3 regions of the Comamonas aquatica genome follow, and region 2 is predicted to be linked to each of the others. Evidence: predicted binding sites of a transcription regulator. Region 2 holds the regulator's gene; each other region holds the start of a gene.

Evidence for each region. Region 2 encodes FNR, which switches genes on or off when oxygen is low (the NO sensors DNR and NnrR bind a similar motif). Its sites were predicted from a motif close to TTGATNNNNATCAA; they were not measured.
Region 1: the regulator FNR is predicted to act here: its motif matches at 3,657-3,670, upstream of KAQ61_RS16945 (universal stress protein).
Region 3: the regulator FNR is predicted to act here: its motif matches at 3,741-3,754, upstream of azu (azurin).

What each region holds. Positions count from the first base shown of each region.
Region 1 is NZ_CP072916.1:3,610,415-3,616,660, reverse strand. It holds gene KAQ61_RS16965 (phosphoenolpyruvate carboxykinase (GTP)) at 1-1,221, shown strand, start outside; gene KAQ61_RS16960 (hypothetical protein) at 1,394-1,609, opposite strand; gene KAQ61_RS16955 (LysR family transcriptional regulator) at 1,756-2,712, shown strand; gene KAQ61_RS16950 (metallophosphoesterase) at 2,768-3,622, shown strand; gene KAQ61_RS16945 (universal stress protein) at 3,725-4,150, shown strand; gene KAQ61_RS16940 (ATP-binding protein) at 4,228-5,496, opposite strand; gene KAQ61_RS16935 (response regulator) at 5,504-6,232, opposite strand.
Region 2 is NZ_CP072916.1:903,982-910,227, reverse strand. It holds gene KAQ61_RS04255 (thioredoxin family protein) at 1-125, shown strand, start outside; gene KAQ61_RS04250 (hypothetical protein) at 289-501, shown strand; gene KAQ61_RS04245 (cell division protein ZapA) at 498-1,082, shown strand; gene KAQ61_RS04240 (sulfite exporter TauE/SafE family protein) at 1,423-2,142, opposite strand; gene hemN (oxygen-independent coproporphyrinogen III oxidase) at 2,148-3,527, opposite strand; gene fnr (fumarate/nitrate reduction transcriptional regulator Fnr) at 3,732-4,457, shown strand; gene KAQ61_RS04225 (hypothetical protein) at 4,528-4,833, opposite strand; gene KAQ61_RS04220 (FixH family protein) at 5,082-5,369, opposite strand; gene ccoG (cytochrome c oxidase accessory protein CcoG) at 5,445-6,246, opposite strand, start outside.
Region 3 is NZ_CP072916.1:626,066-632,311, forward strand. It holds gene KAQ61_RS02930 (ATP-binding cassette domain-containing protein) at 183-926, shown strand; gene trhA (PAQR family membrane homeostasis protein TrhA) at 975-1,595, opposite strand; one part of gene KAQ61_RS02940 (IS5 family transposase) at 1,762-2,286, opposite strand; one part of gene KAQ61_RS02940 (IS5 family transposase) at 2,288-2,560, opposite strand; gene KAQ61_RS02945 (hypothetical protein) at 2,601-2,954, opposite strand; gene azu (azurin) at 3,123-3,578, opposite strand; gene KAQ61_RS02955 (plasmid pRiA4b ORF-3 family protein) at 3,899-4,426, opposite strand; gene KAQ61_RS02960 (Bug family tripartite tricarboxylate transporter substrate binding protein) at 4,708-5,679, opposite strand; gene KAQ61_RS02965 (CDP-6-deoxy-delta-3,4-glucoseen reductase) at 5,916-6,246, opposite strand, start outside.

The DNA.
Region 1 (6,246 bases), 1.3 Mb from region 2:
GAAATCTGGTCCTATGGCTCGGGCTACGGCGGCAACGCCCTGCTGGGCAAGAAGTGCTTTGCACTGCGCATCGCCTCCACCATGGGCCGCGACCAAGGCTGGCTGGCCGAGCACATGCTGATCCTGGGCGTGACCAACCCCGAAGGCCAGAAGTACCACGTGGCGGCGGCCTTCCCCTCGGCCTGCGGCAAGACCAACTTCTCCATGCTGGTGCCCCCCGCCGGCTTCGCCGGCTGGAAGGTCACCACGATTGGTGACGACATCGCCTGGATCAAGCCCCAGGCCGACGGCAGCCTGCGCGCCATCAACCCCGAGGCGGGCTACTTCGGCGTGGCCCCCGGCACCAACCTGCTGACCAACCCCAACTGCATGCGCAGCCTGGACAAGAACGTCATCTTCACCAACGTGGCGCTGACCGACGACGGCGACGTGTGGTGGGAAGGCCTGGAAAAGGACCAGGGCAAGCTGCCCGACCACCTGATCGACTGGAAGGGCCAGGACTGGACCCCCGCCATCGCCAAGGAAACCGGCGCCAAGGCCGCCCACCCCAACGCCCGCTTCACCGTGGCCGCGACCAACAACCCCGCGCTGGACGAAGCCTGGGATGACCCCAAGGGCGTGAAGATCGACGCCATCATCTTCGGCGGCCGCCGCTCCACCACCGTGCCCCTGGTGACCGAAGCGCGCAACTGGACCGAAGGCGTCTACATGGCTGCCACCATGGGTTCCGAAACCACCGCCGCCGCCTTTGGCGCCCAGGGCGTGGTGCGCCGCGACCCCTTCGCCATGCTGCCGTTCGCCGGCTACAACATGAGCGACTACTTCGCCCACTGGCTGAAGCTGGGCGCCCAGATCGAAGCGCAAGGCGCCGCCCTGCCCAAGATCTTCACCACCAACTGGTTCCGCAAGGACGCCGACGGCAAGTTCGTCTGGCCCGGCTACGGTGAAAACATGCGCGTGTTGAAGTGGATGATCGACCGCATCGAAGGCCAGGCCCAGGGCCAGGACACCGCCTTCGGCGTGGCGCCCCAGTACGGCGAGATCAACTGGACCGGCCTGAACTTCAGCGCCGAGCAGTTCGCCACCGTCACCGGCATCGACAAGGCCGCCTGGAACGAAGAGCTGAAGCTGCACACCGCCCACTTCGAACAGCTGGCCCAGGGCCTGCCCCAGGCCCTGCTGGACACCAAGGCTGCACTGGAAGCCCGCCTGTCCGCTTAAAAAGTGAGCTGCTTGCGCTGGTGTTTGAAGACGTTCAGGCATCCAGCGCAGCCAAAAGCAAAAGGAGCATGCGCTGCATGCTCCTTTTTTTATGCACCCACAAAAAAGCCGCTGACGGCGCAGCGGCGGTTTTGGGGTTTTGGGGCGTTGGCCCGCAAGGGCCGGGGGCGCCTTAGCGCTGGCCGGCGGTCGCCGACATGGCGCGCGACAGGTCGGCCATCACGCGGGCATCCTGCAGGGCCATGTCCCACGTCAGCTCATCGGCGCGCACGGCACGGCGCGCGGCCTTCCAGGCCTTCCACTGCTGTGCAGCGATGGAGATCAGCCAAGGGAACAGGGCTTGGGGAGCCTGGCGGGGAGTGGAATGGGCGATGGTCGAGGTGGTCATGGTCAGGGCCTAAAACGTGCGCCTGGGTGTGGACTTGTGGTCCATCGGTCAGTGCACAGCCGCAATACTAGGGTTATCCCTAAAACACTTCAAATTTATATTTTGAATCATCATCATTCACCACAGTGATGATTAAATCTTCCGCCATGACGCCCCACGACTTTCGCCTGCTGGACCTGAACTTGCTGCGCGTGTTCGATGCCGTCATGGCCGAGGGCAGCCTGACGCGCGCTGCCGACAAGTTGGCGCTCACACAACCTGCTGTCAGCAACGCCATGCGCCGCCTGCGCGACGCCCTGGGCGATGAGCTGCTGGTGCGCCGCGGCCATGGCGTACAGCCCACGCCGCGCGCCCAGGCGCTGTGGCCCGTGGTGCGCGAGGCCCTGGACAACCTGCAGCACAGCCTGGCGCCGCAGCGCTTCGACCCGGCCAGCGCCACCACCACCCTGGTGCTGGCCATGGCCGATGCCACGGCCTCTACCCTGATCCCCAACCTGGTCGGCATCCTGGAGCGCGAGGCCCCGCAGCTGGCCATCCGCATCGTGCCGCTGACCACCCGCGACCCGCGCGGCCTGCTGGATGCCGAGACCGCCGACATGGCCGTGGGCTACTTCCCCGCCGTGCTGGCCGACCTGACCGCCCGCGCCCAGGCCGGCACCCTGGTGGCGCACGAGCACCGGCGCCTGTACGACGGCGAATACGTGGCCGTGATGCGCAAGGACCACCCCCTGGCCTGGATGCCGTTGACGCTGGAGCACTACTGCGCCGCCCGCCACCTGCTGGTCAGCTTTTCGGGCCGCGCCTACGGCTTCATCGACGAGGCCCTGGCCGCCCTGGGCCGCGAGCGGCAGATCGTGATGACCGTGAACCAGTACACCACGGCCGCCCGGGTGGTGGCCCAGTCCGACCTGGTGACCGTGCTGCCGCGCCACTTCGTGCCCATCACCGGGCTGGCGGCGCAGCTGCAGGTGCACCCGCTGCCGCTGGAAGTGCCCGCCGTGCACGTCGACGCGCTGTGGCACAAGCGCGGTCCGCACCGCCCCGCCTACGACTGGCTGCTGCAAGCGCTGAACCGCGCCGCCCTCAAAGCCTTCAGCCCCTGAACACCCTGCGTCCCGGCGATGCCGGACAATGGCCGCCGAGCACCTTCTTGTCGCCATGAACCTGCAACTGCTGTCCGACCTCCACCTCGAAGTTCACCCCCACTTTCAGCCCACCCCGGCCGCCGATGCCCAGGTGCTGGTTCTGGCCGGAGACATCGGCTCCTACCAGGCCGGCAGCCTGCTGCAGGGCGAGTATTTCGGGCTGGAGCGCTTTTCGCCCCTGCCCCAGTTCGCCGGCTGGCCCTGCCCGGTGGTGTTCGTCCCCGGCAACCACGAGTACGACGCCCAGGACTGGGACGCGGCCCACGACCGCCTGCGCCGCGTCTGCGATACGCTGGGCCTCATCTGGCTGGAACGCGCCACCACGGTGCTGGACGGCGTGCGCTTTGTCGGCACCACGCTGTGGACCGACTACGACGCCATCGCCCTGCTGGACGATCAGGTGCAGGCCGGCGACGTCGGTCGCCTGCTGAAGCTGCGCGAGAAGTCCTTCCGCGCCGCCAACTTCTACCTCAGCAAGACCGGTGGCACCCGCCACGGCCAGCCCTTTCTGGCCGAGCCCATGCGCGCCCAGGCGCTGGAATGCCAGGCCTGGCTGCGCAACGCGCTGCAGCAACCCTGCGACGGCCCCACCGTGGTCGTGACCCACTTCGCCCCCAGCCTGCGCAGCAGCGACCCGCGCTACGGCCTGGTGCCCGGCACGGCCGGCTTTTGCAATACGCTGGACGAGCTGCTGCCCCAAGCCCAGCTGTGGCTGCACGGCCACCTGCACGCCCCCAGCGACTACACCGCCCTGGGCCGCCATGCCGATGGCCGCCCCTGGCAGTGCCGCGTGGTGGCCAACCCGCTGGGCTATGCGCGCAAGGGCGAGCAGGCGCATTTCCAGCCCAGCCGCTGCATCCGCTTATGATTTCTGGGCTTTCCCGCTGCGTCGCCCCAAAAACATGACGTAAGTCAAGACAACATTGGCGCCAGTGATTACGCTGTCCCTTGTCCTTTTGGAGAATTTGCCATGAAAATCCTGCTCGCTGTCGACGGAAGCCCCTTCACCAAGAAAATGCTGGCCTACCTGGCTGCGCACGAAGAGCTGATCACCGCAGGCCGCCATGAATACACCGCCCTGACCGTCCAGCCGGCCCTGCCTCCCCGCGCCCGCGCGGCCCTGAGCAAGGACATGGTGGATGAGTACTACGCGGAAGAATCGGCCAAGGTGCTGGACCCCGTCACCAAGTTCCTGGCGCAAAGCGGCATCACCGTGCACACCCGTGCCGAAATCGGCCCTGCCGGCACCACGATTGCCAAGATCGCCGAAGACGACAAGTTCGACCTGATCATCATGGGCACCCACGGCCACGGCTCGCTGGGCAAGCTGGTGATGGGCTCGGTCTCCACCCAGGTGTTGGCCAACTGCTCGGTGCCCGTGATGCTGATCCGCTGATCCCGCACACGCACACTGCCAAAAGGGCTGCCAGTGGCAGCCCTTTTTTGTGGGTGGAAGGTTCCTCCGGCGCGGTCTCAACCGGCCGCCTGCAGCGGCAGGCGCAGCACGAAGCTGGCGCCGGGGCGCCCGTCGCGGCGGTCCTCGCAACGCACGCTGCCACCATGGCGCTGCGCAATGCTGCGCACCAGGGACAGGCCCAGGCCCACGCCCCCCGAGCGCTCGCTGGCCCCGGGCAGGCGGTAGAACTTTTCAAAGATGCGCTCGCGCTGCGCCGGCGGCACACCGGTGCCGATGTCCTCGACCCGGATCACGGCCATCGCCCCCTCGCGCGACAGCGTCAGGCTGACCTCGCCATGGCTGTAGCGGCGGGCATTCTCCAGCAGGTTGCGCAGGGCGCGGCGCACCAGCTTGGCAATCGCCGGCACCTCCAGGCCCTCGGTGGCCTCGACGTCCAGGTCGGCATCCACGCGCGCGCATTCCTCGGCGGCCAGCCCGATCAGGTCCACCGCTTCGGTGCTGCCCACGTCCACCTCGGGCGACTCCAGCCGGCTGGCCAGCAGGATCTCGTCCACCAGTTGGTCCAGCTCGGCGATGTTGCGCTGAATCTCGGCCTTGGCCGCCGCCACCGAAGCGCTGTCGCCGCCCATCAGCTCCAGCCCCATGCGGATACGCGCCAGCGGCGAGCGCAGCTCGTGCGAGGCATTCGCCAGCAGCGATTTGTGCGACTGCACCAGGGCCTCGATGCGGCCGGCCGCGGCATTGAACTGGCGCGCCAGGTCGGCCACCTCGTCGCGCCCCTCGGTGGGCACGCGCACGCTCAGGTCGCCTTCGCCGAACCGCTGTACGCCGCGCTGCAGGTTCTCCAGCCGCTTGAGCAGGCGCCGGATGATGGGGAACACGCCCACCACCACCACCAGGCCGATCAGGCCCAGCAGCCACAGGAAGCCGAACGGCGGCCGCAGCCAGAAGGCCCAGTCCTGGCCGCCATGCCCTGGGGGCGGGCGGCCGCCCCCGGCGCGTTCGCGCGGATTGCCGCCACCAGGCTGGGCCCGCGGGGCCATCTCCAGGTGGTAGGTCTGACCGTCCGTGCCCTCGATGTTGAACACCACGCCGTCCGCGCCGGGGCGGCGGATGCGCTCGAACGGGCCCTGCAGCAGGATCTGCCCCTGCCCGTCCCGGATCACCAGTTCGCGCGCGTTGTTGGTCTGCTGGGCGTTGTTGCTGGCGTTGTATTCCTCCGCCACGCGCCAGGCCCAGCCGACCACCAGGGTCAGCACGGCCACGCCGCCCACCACCGCCAGCCAGATGCGCAGGTACAGCCGCTGGGAAAAGACCTTGAACATGCGCACCTCAGTCCTGCTGCTTGGCGAAGACATAGCCCACGCCGCGCACCGTCAGGATGCGCTTGGGGGCCTTGGGGTCGGCCTCAATGGCCGCGCGGATGCGGCCCATGTGCACGTCGATGGAGCGGTCGAAGGCCTCCAGCTCGCGGCCACGCACGGCCTCCATGATCTGGTCGCGCGTCAGCACGCGACCGGCGCGCTCAGCCAGCGCCACCAGCAGGTCGAACTGGTAGCTGGTCAACTCCGCCGGCTGTCCGGCCACGGTCACGGTGCGGGCGTCCCGGTCGATCTCCAGGCTGCCGAAACGCAGGGCCGGCGTGCTGCGCACCGCGCTGGCGGCGGGCGCATCGTCGCCACGGCGGCGCAGGATGGCGCGGATGCGCGCCAGCAGCTCGCGCGGCTCGAAGGGTTTGGGCAGGTAGTCGTCGGCGCCGATCTCCAGGCCGATCACACGGTCCATGGGGTCGCCCTTGGCCGTCAGCATCAACACCGGCACCTTGGCGGCAGGCCCCTGCATGGCGCGCAGGCGGCGGCAGACTTCCAGCCCGTCCATGTCGGGCAGCATCAGGTCCAGGATGACGAGGTCCGGCAGCGCCCCGGCACCCTGCAGCTGGGCCAGGCCGCTGGTGGCGTCGGCACAGTGTTGCACCGACAGGCTGTTCTGGCCCAGATAGGCGCTGACCATGTCGGCCAGGCGCACATCGTCCTCGATCATCAACAGGTTGTGTGTGCTCATGCCCGCCAGTGTAG
Region 2 (6,246 bases):
GCCGCCACTTCAAGGTCAAGCTCTGGCCCACCCTGGTCGTGCTGCGCCAAGGCCAGGAAATCGGCCGCGTCACCCGCCCGCAATCGGCCCAGGAAGTCGAAGAACAACTGCCTGTCGCCGTCTGACTGTCCCTGGCCACCGGGGCCACACAGGCATCTGTCGGACACGCGCAGAACCGCCTGCCCCGGACAATTGACAGCTTGATACAAGCAGGAAGCCCCAGACCGCTGCACTTGCGGTGAATTTGCCATTCACGGCCAAGGGGGCGTCCTACAATTGAGGCCATCCATGACGACACCATCCATTCTTGACCCCGTGGCCGAGCGCATCGAGCTTCTGCTGGAGAAGTACGAAGCGCTGCAACATGCCAACCGCCTGCTGAGCGCAGAGGTCCATGCGCTGCAGCAAGAGCGCGACTCGCTGCGCTCACGCCTGAAGGCGGCGCGCGCCCGGGTGGATGCGTTGATCGAACGCCTGCCTGCGAATCAAGAAGCGCCATGAGCCAGATCGAAATCCAGATCCTGCACCAGGACTACCTGCTCACCTGCCCGGACGGCCAGGAAAACCAGTTGCTGGAAGCGGTGGAACGCGTCGACCAGCAGTTCCAACACATGCGCAACACCAGCAAGTTCCGCTCGCGCGAACGCGTGGGGGTGCTGCTGGCCGTGAACCTGGCCTACGAAAACCTGGAATTGCGCAAGCAGTTGCAGGCCCTGCAGCAACAGCTGGCCGATGTGCAGGAGCTGGGGGATGCCGGATTGCCCGACATCGCCGAACCCGATCCTTTGCTGCTCGCGCTGCAGGCCCAGGCCGAGCACGACGCCCAGCTGGCCGCCCAGCTGCTGCACCGGCTGGACACGGCCCTGGCGCCGGTGGCCGAACCTGACGCACCGTCCTACCCCGCACAACTGCAAGTCCAGGCCATGGTCGCAGGACCGCAGGTTGCACAGGCTGAAATCGCCTTTCAAACCATCCCGGACAGCCTGCCTGGTGCGGCAACCTTGGACACCACCGCAAGCGCTGCCGATTTAGACAATGACATTCGCGTGGAATTGCTACCGGCCGGTTCACAAGCCCTGTAAAATCACAACCGTCTGCAATCCTCCGGGCTTTATATTGCCTTGAACCAATGCTCTGTGAGCACGGGCTTGATACATTGCCTGGCAAGCGTGATCGTCTCGCGTCAGATGAACCCAATGCTAGGTTGCTCTCGCCCACCTGAACCCCCGGTTCAGGTTGACGGCCCGGCGGCTTTGCAGACACCTTCACCGCCTTGACGCAGGCACCTCCCCCCCAAAAAACCACCACATGCTTTGCTCGACCGCCTGAATTGGCCCCGAACAGCTTTGGCATGCTTGGTCGTTCATAAGCACAGTGGTCCTGCAGCTGCTGCAACACGGCGCTGGAGGCGCCGCCTGCTGCCTAGCGGCACCACATGGCGGGGGTAAAGATCAGATCCATCCAGAGCGCCCACAGCGACACCGCCACCAGCATCAGACCGGCCACGCGTGTGCCCCACTCTGCCCGCCAGCGGCGCACCCGCCCGCTGAGCCAGCGCCACGCGTACGGTGCCGACCACAGCCACAGCCCGCCCCCCACGGCAAACGCCACCATGCTGCCAGCCCCCGCCACGGCACCACCACTCAGAGCGGCCACCAGCACGGCGGAGTAAAGCAGGCCGCATGGCATCAGCGCCCACGCGATGCCCGCCAGCAGCCCCCCGCCGGGCAAAGCCAGCACGGGTTGGACCTTGGCCCAGGCCGCACGGCCTGCGCGCTCCAGCCATGCCGGCTGCTGCCCCTGAAACACCATGAGCAAGCCCCAGGCCAGAATCAGCAGATGCATCAGCACCCACACCGGGTGCAGCAAGGAGGTACGGTCAGAGAACCAGGCCACCTGCTCCATCGCCAGGGCGGCCACCGCCCCCAGCATGCCGTAACCCAGCAAACGCCCGGTGTGGAATTGCAGTGCCCCCCAGCCAGGCACGCCGCGGGGCGCTGCCGCAGCGGCGCCGGCATGCAGGCGCACGGCATGGGCTTGCCCCTGGATGACGGCATGGCAGGGTGCGGCACACATGGCAAGACAATGGGGCCCACCCACGAGCCCCATGAAAAATGCCGTCCAAAGCAGAGAAAGCGCCATAGGGATCAGATGATCCGCGAAAACCTGGCCCGGTTGCGATCTGCCTGCAAATAACGATCAAACACCAGGGCGACGCCGCGCACGAAGAACCAGCCCTTCTCGGTCACCTTGATGCAGTCGTCCTGGATTTCCACCAGGCCTTCTTCCTGCTGGCTTTCGAGTGCAGCGATTTCCGCCGCAAAATACTGCGGGAAGTCGATCAGCCATGCGTTGTTGATCGACTCGAACAGCACCTCGCCCTGGCACATGATGGTCATAATCACGGCGCGGCGGATCAAGTCATCGCGCGTCAACGCCAGACCACGCACCACGGGCAGGCGCCCCTGGTCCAGCAGGTCGTAATACTCTTCCAGCGTCTTGGCGTTCTGGCTGTAGGTGGCCCCCACGCGGCCGATCGCAGAAACCCCCAGCGCAATCAAATCGCAATCCGGCTGGGTGCTGTAGCCCTGGAAGTTGCGATGCAGGCGACCCTGGCGCTTGGCCACTGCCAGCGCATCCTCAGGCAAGGCAAAGTGATCCATGCCCACATACACGTAGCCCGCATCAATGAAACTGGCGATGGCCGCCGAGAGCATGTTCACCTTGTCTGGCGCAGGCGGCAAGTCCTGCTGCAGGATGCGGCGCTGGGCCTTGAAACGCTCAGGCAAGTGGGCATACGCATACAAGGCAATGCGATCCGGGCGCAGCTGTGCCACCTGCTGCAGCGTACGCGCAAACGATTGCGCGTTCTGCTTGGGCAGGCCATAGATCAGGTCCACATTGATGGACTGGAATCCGAGTTCGCGCGCAGCGGCCACCAGATCGAACACCTGCTCGGCGGGCTGCTCGCGGTGCACGGCCTTTTGCACATCGGGATCGAAGTCCTGCACGCCGAAACTCAGGCGGTTGAAGCCAACTTCCTTGAGCACAGCCAGGCGCTCGCGCGTCACCGTGCGCGGGTCCACCTCGATGGAATACTCGCCAGCAGGATCAAAGGCGAAACGCTCGCGCAGCATCTGCCACAGCTCACGCAACTCGTCATCGGACAGGAACGTGGGCGTTCCTCCGCCGACATGGAACTGGCTGACCACCTGCCCCCGCCCGCAGTGCTGCAGGTGCAGATCGACCTCGCGCTCCAGATAGCGCATGTACGTGGCCGCACGCTCATGGTGCTTGGTCACGATCTTGTTGCACGCGCAGTAATAGCACAGCGATTCGCAAAACGGGATGTGCACATACAGCGACATCGGCTGCTTGGCAGCCGCAGCGACTTTGCGTTGCTTCAGAGCCAAGATATAGTCGCTATCACCAAACGCTTCCACAAACCTGTCTGCTGTGGGGTAAGAGGTATAGCGTGGACCAGGTACGTCGTAACGACGCAGGAGTTCGGGTGTGACGACAGTCATGAATCTTTTTTCCTTGATTGTTAGACTGTGCACCAAGGGCCCGCAACCAACCTTGACGTGAATCAAGAGGTCTGCGATCAAGCAATGCCACAATTTTGACAAGCATCATTCACCGCAATCCCAGTTGTAACAGCTTCTTTTTTACCGACCTTTAACGCACCGCGTGACCCGCAAGAATGCCTGCACCACGCCGCGTCCGAGTACATGACCCCTCCAACCATCAAAGTAACCTGTTCCAACTGCAACCTGCGCGAGCTGTGCATGCCCGTGGGGCTGAGTGAGCAGCAGTTGCAGCGCATCGACGAAATTGTGGCCACCCGCCGCAAGGTCAAGCGCGGCGGCACCCTGTTCCGCAACGGGGAGCCCTTCACATCGCTGTATGCCATCCGCACAGGCTTTTTCAAGACCTGCGTGGCTACCGAAGATGGTCGCGACCAGGTGACAGGCTTCCAGATGGCCGGCGAGATCATTGGTCTGGATGGCATCGTGCATGACCACCACACCTGCGATGCAGTGGCCCTGGAAGATGCCGAAGTGTGTGTGATGCCGTTTGACGGGCTGGAGGAGGTGTCGCGCGAAGTGACGGCCCTGCAGACCCACGTGCACAAGGTCATGAGCCGCGAAATCGTGCGCGAGCACGGTGTGATGCTGCTGCTGGGCAGCATGCGCGCAGAGGAACGCTTGGCGGCCTTCATCCTGAATCTGGTGCAGCGTCTGCACGCACGCGGCTTCTCGTCGTCGGAGTTGGTGCTGCGCATGACGCGCGAAGAGATTGGCAGCTACCTGGGCCTGAAGCTGGAGACGGTCAGCCGCACTTTCTCGAAGTTCGTCGAAGAAGGCATGGTGGAGGTCAAACAGCGCCACGTGCGCATTCTGGATACCGCCGCGCTGCAACGCCTGGTCAACAGCCACCAAGACTGCAACAAATAACCACCTACCGCTGCCTCAGCGCAGGTCCACGAAAAAAGCCTTCCTGCATCAACAGGAAGGCTTTTTTCATTCACGCGTTGTTGGGATAGCAGGCCTGCAGCCGCTCGGGATCGCCGAGCCCGGCCGACGGCGCCTGGGCTTGGGCGTTGACCGCTGCGCTGGGCAGGGCCAGCACCATGGTCATCCAGCCGGCCACGGCGAAGACCGCCCAGAACGCAAAGAATGCCAGGGTGTAGATGGCCGTGCGCGACAGCTCCACCGCCTGCCCCATCCACAGCATGTCGTGCGGGTCAAACGCCGCGAAGACCAGCATCTCCATCACGCCGGCAGCCACAAAGGCCGGCCAGCCAATCCACATCCAGCGTCGTGTCCACATAAAAGCACTCCTTCGCAAGGGGTTGTAGATAAATTGTGTCCACAGGCGCAGCACCATGGTTGTGGGACAAACACTGAATAAAAAAACATAGCTGCCAGCGCTTGTTGTCACTGGATTTCAAATAGTTTTCTATTTAAAACCTAATGTTTGCATGCGCTAGCAGCTATGTTTTTAGCCAACCACCTCCGCGCTGTCATGGGCCACCCCTGCCGCCGAGAGCAGCGCAGGCAGCCTGTCAGCGCGCTGCATCACTTGGGTGCCAGGTTGGGCAGGTCGTCCGCAGGGGTGGCGGCATGGTTGCGCACCACGTGGGCGGGTGCATGGCTTTTGTCCGGGTTGCGCAGTTGCTCGTTGATGTTCACGCCCTTCTGGTAATAGTCGGGGTCCACGACGGGATCTGCGCCACGCGTGGCAATCACCAGGGTGGCAATGCCCGCCACCACCACGATGGCAGGACCCGCCACCACCAGCCACACATGACCGAACTTCCACCAGGGACCGGTCGAGACTTCGGGCTTCATTTCAGCTTGAGACATCCTAGACTTTCTGAGAAATAAACAAACACCGCGCACAGCGCCCGAGGGCACCGTGCGCCAGACCCACATCCACGCTCAACGCGGCACCAGGAACACGGATTTTTCGGACACCCGGCCCTCACCGCTGCGCGCATCGATGTCGAACACGATGTGGTGCGAGCCGGGCTCTGCCGCACCGTAGGGAATCTGCACCCGCACGGCCACGCCGCGCGTCTGGGCGGGCAGCACTTCGACCTCGCCACCCTCGACCAGCTCGATCCCGTTGAGACCGTGCACCTGCACATGGTAGGTCTGGGCGGCCTCGGTGGCATTCATGACCTGCAGCCGATAGACATTTTCCAGCTTGCCGCCCGCCACGATCCGGGCCAGCGAGGCGCGGTCGCGGATCACGTCCACCTTCAACGGCTCGCGCAGCGCCATGCTCACCACCATCGCCACCGACAGGCCGACCAGGACGGCCCCATAAATCAGCACCCGAGGGCGGGCGATGCGCCGCAGGATCTGGGAGCGCGGCCAGCGCTGGGTGACAGCGTTTTGCGTCGTCAAGCGAATCAGGCCCCGCGGGTAATGCATGTTGTCCATCACGTTGTTGCACGCATCAATGCACAAGCCACAGCCGATGCACTCGTACTGCAGACCGTTGCGGATGTCGATGCCCACCGGGCAGACCTGGACGCAGAGCTTGCAGTCGATGCAGTCGCCCAACCCCTGGGCCTTGTAATCCGCATCCTTCTTGCGAGGACCGCGCGCTTCGCCGCGCACAGTGTCATAGCTGACCACCAGCGTGTCCTTGTCAAACATCGCGCTCTGGAAGCGCGCGTAGGGGCACATGTACTTGCAGACCTGCTCGCGCATGTAGCCGGCATTGCCATAGGTG
Region 3 (6,246 bases), 280 kb from region 2:
CTCCCTGTTACAAAATCGAAGAATCAAAATGTATAGCAATTCACTTCGAGCCAATAACAAAAAACCGCGGATTGACCAGGGGTTGGATGGGCCTCGGTGGCGCAGGGAATCGGTTTGACGGCGGGCAATGCGCTGACATACATTGCTTTCAAACCTCGCTAGAGGGGGAAGGGAGGCCGTGCATGCACAAGCAACATGAACACCATGTCCAGCCCGAAATGGCCTGGACCGACCTGTGGCCCGTGAATGCGCCTGCCAGGGCCACGGGCTGGAGCGAAACACTGCCCCCTGGGCTGTGTGTGGTGGTGGACGACACCGGCGACGAGGCCGCGCGCTGGATGCCGGTGCTGGCCGGCCATGCGCTGCCTGCCCACGGCCAGGTGCGCTGCGCCGGCGTCTGCAGCCAGGAAGACCCCCAGGCCTACACCGACCAGGTGTACTGGCACAACCCGCGCCAGCCGCTGCACGACCGTGAGATGTCCGCCCAGCAATGGCTGCAGACCCTGGCCAGCCACTGGCCCAGCTGGAGCGATGCAGACTGCCTCCAGCATTGCGAAGGCTTTGCCCTGCAAGCCCACCTGTCCAAGCCGCTGTGGCACCTGTCGACCGGCAGCCTGCGCAAGCTGGGGCTGGTGGCGGCCCTGTGTTCGGGTGCACGCCTGACCCTGATCGAGGAGCCGATCGCCGGTCTGGACAGCGACGGCATCCACTACCTGTGCCAGGCCCTGGACGCGCTGGAAGATCGCCTGGCCGATCCGACACAGCCCCCGCGCTGGGTGCTGGTGGCGCACTGGGAGCCACTGCCGCATGTGCTGTGGGACGAGGTGCTGGCCTTCCCGCTGCTGCCCGAGGCGGACAGCGCCCCGCAGGCCGGGCCGGGCGATCTGCACCGGCAGCAGAACCTGCTGTTCGACGAAAACCCCTGAGGAATCAACTGCCGCCTGCGCTGCGATCTCAGGCGCAGGCTTGGGTCGTCACGGCACGACGTAGCCCAGCACCGCGACGTAGTGCGCCAGGCTGCCGGCAATCACGAACAGGTGCCAGATGCCATGGAAATGGCGCACGCGCCCATCCAGCACGAAGAACACCACGCCAACGCTGTACAGCGCCCCGCCAGCGGCCAGCCAGGCAAAGCCCGCAGGGCCCAGGGCCTGCAGCAGCGGGCCGGTGGCCACCAGGGCGACCCAGCCCATCACGGCATAGATCACCAGAGAGCGCACGCGTGCCGCGTTGCGGGGCTTGATTTCCTGCAGCATGCCCAGCACGGCCAGGCCCCAGACCACGCCAAACAGGCTCCAACCCCAGGCCCCGCGCAGGCTGATGAGGCAAAACGGCGTGTAGCTGCCGGCAATCATCAGGTAGATGCTCAGGTGGTCGCACTTGCGCAGGATGCGCTTGGCCCGCCCGCGCACGCTGTGGTAGACGGTGGAGATGGCATACAGCAGCACCATGGCCGTGCCGTAGATGGCCACGCTGGTGATGGCCTGGGCGTCGGCACGCAGGCTGGCGGTGACGATCAGCCACGTCGCCCCTGTCAGCGCAAACACGGCGCCGACCAGGTGGGACCAGGCGTTGAAGCGTTCTCCGGGGTACATGCCTGCCATCTTGGCGGCGGCTGCCAGAAATGCAAGCCGGGCGATGGGCCATCGCACTGTCAGCGCCTGGCCGGGGGCGTTTGGCAGCTCAGGCGTGACAGCTGCGCAAAAAAGCCCGTGCAGGGAACGGGCCGTGTCAGGGGCGGATGCAGGTCTTAGAACGTGTTTACGATCTCCTGAGCAGTAGGGCCAGGAAAGCCAAGTGGACGAACTGCAGGCTGGTGTTCAAGAGCCGCTCGCAGTTCTTCCATAGCCTCCTGTTCTTGTCCAGCCACGCAAAGCTGCGCTCGACGATCCAGCGCTTGGGCATGACCTTGAAGGTGTGCAGCTCACTCCTCTTGGCGATCTGCACCGTCACGTGCTCGCCCACAATCTCCTGCACACCCTGCTCAAAAGGCTTGCCGGTGTAGCCGCTGTCGCACAGCACACTTTGCACTCGGCCCAGGTTGGGCTTGCAGCGCTTGAGCGCCTGCAGTGCCCCTTTGCGATCCGTCACCTCAGCCGTGGTCACCGCTATGGCATGCGGCAAGCCCTGGGCATCCACCGCGATGTGGCGCTTGATGCCCGAGACCTTCTTGCCTGCGTCATAGCCCTTCAGGGCCGCCGTGTCCGTGTTCTTCACGCTCTGCGCGTCCACGATCAAGAACGCGCTGCATGCGTTGCGCACCAGTTTCTCGCGGGCCGCGCCAACCTGTTTTTTTTAAAGCCTGCTCCAGCACGCTCACACCGTGCTGGTCAGGCTCACTCCACTTGCGCCAGTAGGCGTACACGCTTTGCCACTTGGGAAACTCCGGTGGCAGGAAGCGCCACTGACAGCCTGTGCGCAGCAGGTAAAGCACTGCGCAAAATACTTCATACAAGTCCACCGTCACCGGCTTCGTGGTGCGCCGCACGCTGCGCAGCAGCGGCTCGATCTGCGCAAACTTCTCTCTGCTGACGTCGCTGGCGTAGGGCTTTCTCTTCACTCGGCTATTGTCGAGTCATAGAAGGATCGTAAACACGTTCTTAGAGGCTGAGTGCCAGCACATCGCTTTCCACGCAGACGCCGTTGTCCAGGCTGGCGCGCACGACAAAGCCTTCGTCGATGGCCACCAGCTGTGCGCTGTCGACGTGGAAGCCCTGGTGGCCCTGGGCACTTTGGAACGTGAAGTGGCCGCGCAGCGGCAGGTCGGCGGCGCATTCCATGTCGACCTGGGCATGCTGCCCGGCCAGCCACTGGCGGGCGGATTGCAGCGTGGCAGCCACGGGCAGACAGTCGGCAGGGATGTCGATGTGGGCGGTGCGGGTGGTGGCATCACCGCTGAGGCCTTCGAGTTCGCCGATGGTGAAGAACGCCAGTTCAAAGCTTTGCGTGGTCATGGAGGCAATCAGATGCTATGAAAAAAGCGCATTGTGCGTCCACTGAATGCGCGCTGCAGCCTGGTTGGCGTGAAATTGCTAGGTCCACAAAGCACACAGCCCCGGCGCAAGCGCACGGGGCTGTGGGGCGGCCCAGGCTGGTGGCCTGGGCTCGGAAGCGGCGAACGCTTAGGCGCCCAGCTTCAGGGCACCCTTCATGATGAAGGAGTGGCCAGGGAAGGAGCAGAAGTAGGTGTAGTCGGTACCGGCCTTCAGCTTGGCCACGTCGATGGTCATGCTGGTGGTCTCGCCGCCGCCGATCACCTTGGTGTGGGCGATCACGCGGGTGTCACCGGCCTTCACGTAGTCGGCTGCAGCGCCGGCCTTCATGCCGTCGGCGGCCGTGGCCGTGGCGTCGGCGGTGGTGGTCAGCACCATGTTGTGGCCCATGGAGGACTTGGGCATCTTGCCCACGTGCTTCAGGGTCACGGTGTAGCTCTTGCAGGACTTGGGCACTTCAATGTTCTTCACATTGAATTGCATTTGGTCGTTACCTTCGACGGTCACGGCGCAGTCGGCAGCCATGGCAGGTGCAGCAATGCCACCAGCGGCCAGCAGGGCCAGCGTCATCAGAGTCTTTTTCATAGCGCGAATCCTTCCGAATCAATCAGTGAAGTAAGAGGTGCTCGGCAGACGTGAAGCCAGGGCTCCAGCTGTCCAGTCAACACTTATTTTGATGCTGAATTTACAGGTTTGGGTGAAATAGCCGCCTGCAGACTTAGATCGGGTCGATTTTTACCCCGGGACATGACGCGGATCAATAAATGCCGACCCCAGGGTGCCGAATCGCCGATGTGGGGTATTGATAAGTGAGCGTGTTGTGCTGATTCATCCAAGGTTTGACAGTGTTTTGTCTTTGAAACCGAAGTTTGAACTGGGCTAAACGCTCATCTTTTTAATAGCCTTTATGCCAATGCAGTTTCTGCACGGGCCTCCGGGGTGGTGCGGGCACGGGCCAGGGCCTGGATGCGCGCCTGGGTGGAGGCGAGGTCGAAGGGCGGGGCATCGGCGCCATCGCTGCCGCTGTCGGGCTGGCAGGTGTTGCGGCCGTCCAGGCACAGGGGTAGGTTGCCCAGCGCTTCGGGGCCGGACAGCGGGGTGCAGGCTTCCAGCTTGATGCGGTGCAGCCATTCGTCTGCCAGGTTGTAGACGTAGCGCATGGGCAAGGCCTGGCCTTGCAGCAGCTGGCCCAGGCTGTAGCGGCGGGCGTCCATGGTCGGATCTTCGGGCCAGTCGGGGTTGGGCTGGCCGTAGCGCTGGTCGGCGATCTCGAACAGGTAATCGTGGCGCGGGCTCCAGCCCATGGCGGCCTGGATCAGCCGGTGCAGTTGCGCCAGGTTGGTGCAGTCGCTGACCACTAAGCGGCGCCAGATGGCGGGTCTGATGTCGCACAGCTGGATGTGCAGTTGGTAGCTGTGGCGTATTTTGGGCATGGTCCTCTCCTCCTGGGGCGTGGCGGCGGTGCTGCGGCCTTGCCCGTGTGTTGGTTGTACCCCAGGCATGCAAGGCCGGTGGCGACTGCGGGTAAGTACTGGCTGCTGGTGTGCTGGGGTTTGGCGCGGCCCTGTGCACGCAGCGGGCGCTTGTGCTTGTGTTTGCGCACGGCCGTGCGCTGCATGAGATGGATGGTGCCTGGGTGCGGCTGGCCTGGCCCAAGACTGGGTGCAAAAAAAGGCACCCGCAGGTGCCTTGGTCACATGTGCTGGCGACGGCGTCAGTCGACGCTGGCGCCCGAGGCCTTGACCACGGGTTCGTACTTGGCGCGCTCAGCGGCCATAAAGTCACCGAACTGCTTGGCCGTGGTGGGCACGGGCTCGGCCATCAGGGTGGCGAAGCGCTTCTGGGTTTCGGGGTCCTTCAGGGCTTCGGTGAAGGCCTTGTTCAGCTTGTCGATCACGTCGGCCGGGGTGCCGGCCGGTGCCACCAGGCCCCACCAGGTGTCGATGGCGAAGCCGGGGATGCTCTTGGACAGCGCGGGCACGCCGGGCAGCAGCGGGCTTTCGGCGGCGGTGGTCACGGCCAGGGCCTTGAGCTTGCCGGACTTGATGTTGGCCGAGGCCGCAGCCAGGTTGTCGATGTTGAAGTCCACCTCGCGCGCCAGCAGGGCCAGCTGTGCGGGGTTGGCGCCACGGTAGGGAATGTGCACGGCGGTAAAGCCCAGGCCCTGCTTGAACATTTCACCGGCCAGGTGACCCGAGCTGCCATTGCCGCCGCTGCCGTAGCTGAGCTTGCCAGGGTGCGACTTGGCGTAGGCGACCAGTTCGGCGACGGAGTTGATGTTCAGTTCCTTGGCGCGTTCGGCGTTCATCACCAGCACGTTGGGCACGCGCACCATCTGGGTGATGGGGGCAAAGTCCTTGGCGGCGTCGAAGGGCAGCTTTTTGTACAGCCAGGGGTTCACGCCGTGGGTGGCGGTGGCAGCCAGACCGATGGTCTTGCCATCGGGGGCGGCCTTGGCAATGGCGTCCACGCCGATGTTGCCGCCGGCGCCGGGCTTGTTTTCCACGATCACGGTGCCCAGGCTGTCGCGCACGCGTTCGGCCAGGGCCCGCGAGGTGACATCCAGCGGACCGCCAGGCGCATAAGGCACGATCAGGCGGATGGGCTGCTCAGTTGCTTGGGTCAAAGGAGAGGCCATTGCTGCGGCAAGGGCCACGGAGGACAGCAGGATGTTTCGACGGTTCATGTCGGACATTGTGCAGGATTCATGTCGTCCAGTGATGGCGCGCAACGGGTTTTGGCTTTTTGTTGCAAGCGATTCGAGGAAGTCGCGCGTTTTGTGCGTGATGCGACGGCCTGCGCACTTTTGGTGCGCGCTACTACCAAGGCCCTGTGTTGTCCAGTACGGGGTTTTGTAAGTAATCGTAAGGCGCAGCAAAAAGGCCGCCACGGGCGGCCTTGGTGTAGCGCGGTGGCCCCAGATCAGTGGTCGGCAGCGCTGGTGAAGGCGTCGGCGAAGAAGGCTTCTTCGGGCAGGGCGCGCTGGCCGATGTAGCTGGTGCGCGCCGCATCCACCACGACGGGGGCGCCGCAGGCATAGACCTCGTGCCCGGAGAGGTCGGCAAAGTCATCCAGCACCGCCTGGTGCACATAGCCGGTGCGGCCAGTCCATTGGTCTTCGGGCAGGGCGTCGGACACCACGGGCACGTAGCGCAGCTGGGGCATGCGGGCCTGCAGATCCAGCAGCCAGCTGTGCAGGTACAGGTCTTCGGGGCGGCGGCCGCCCCAGTACAGGCTGACGGGGCGGGTGATG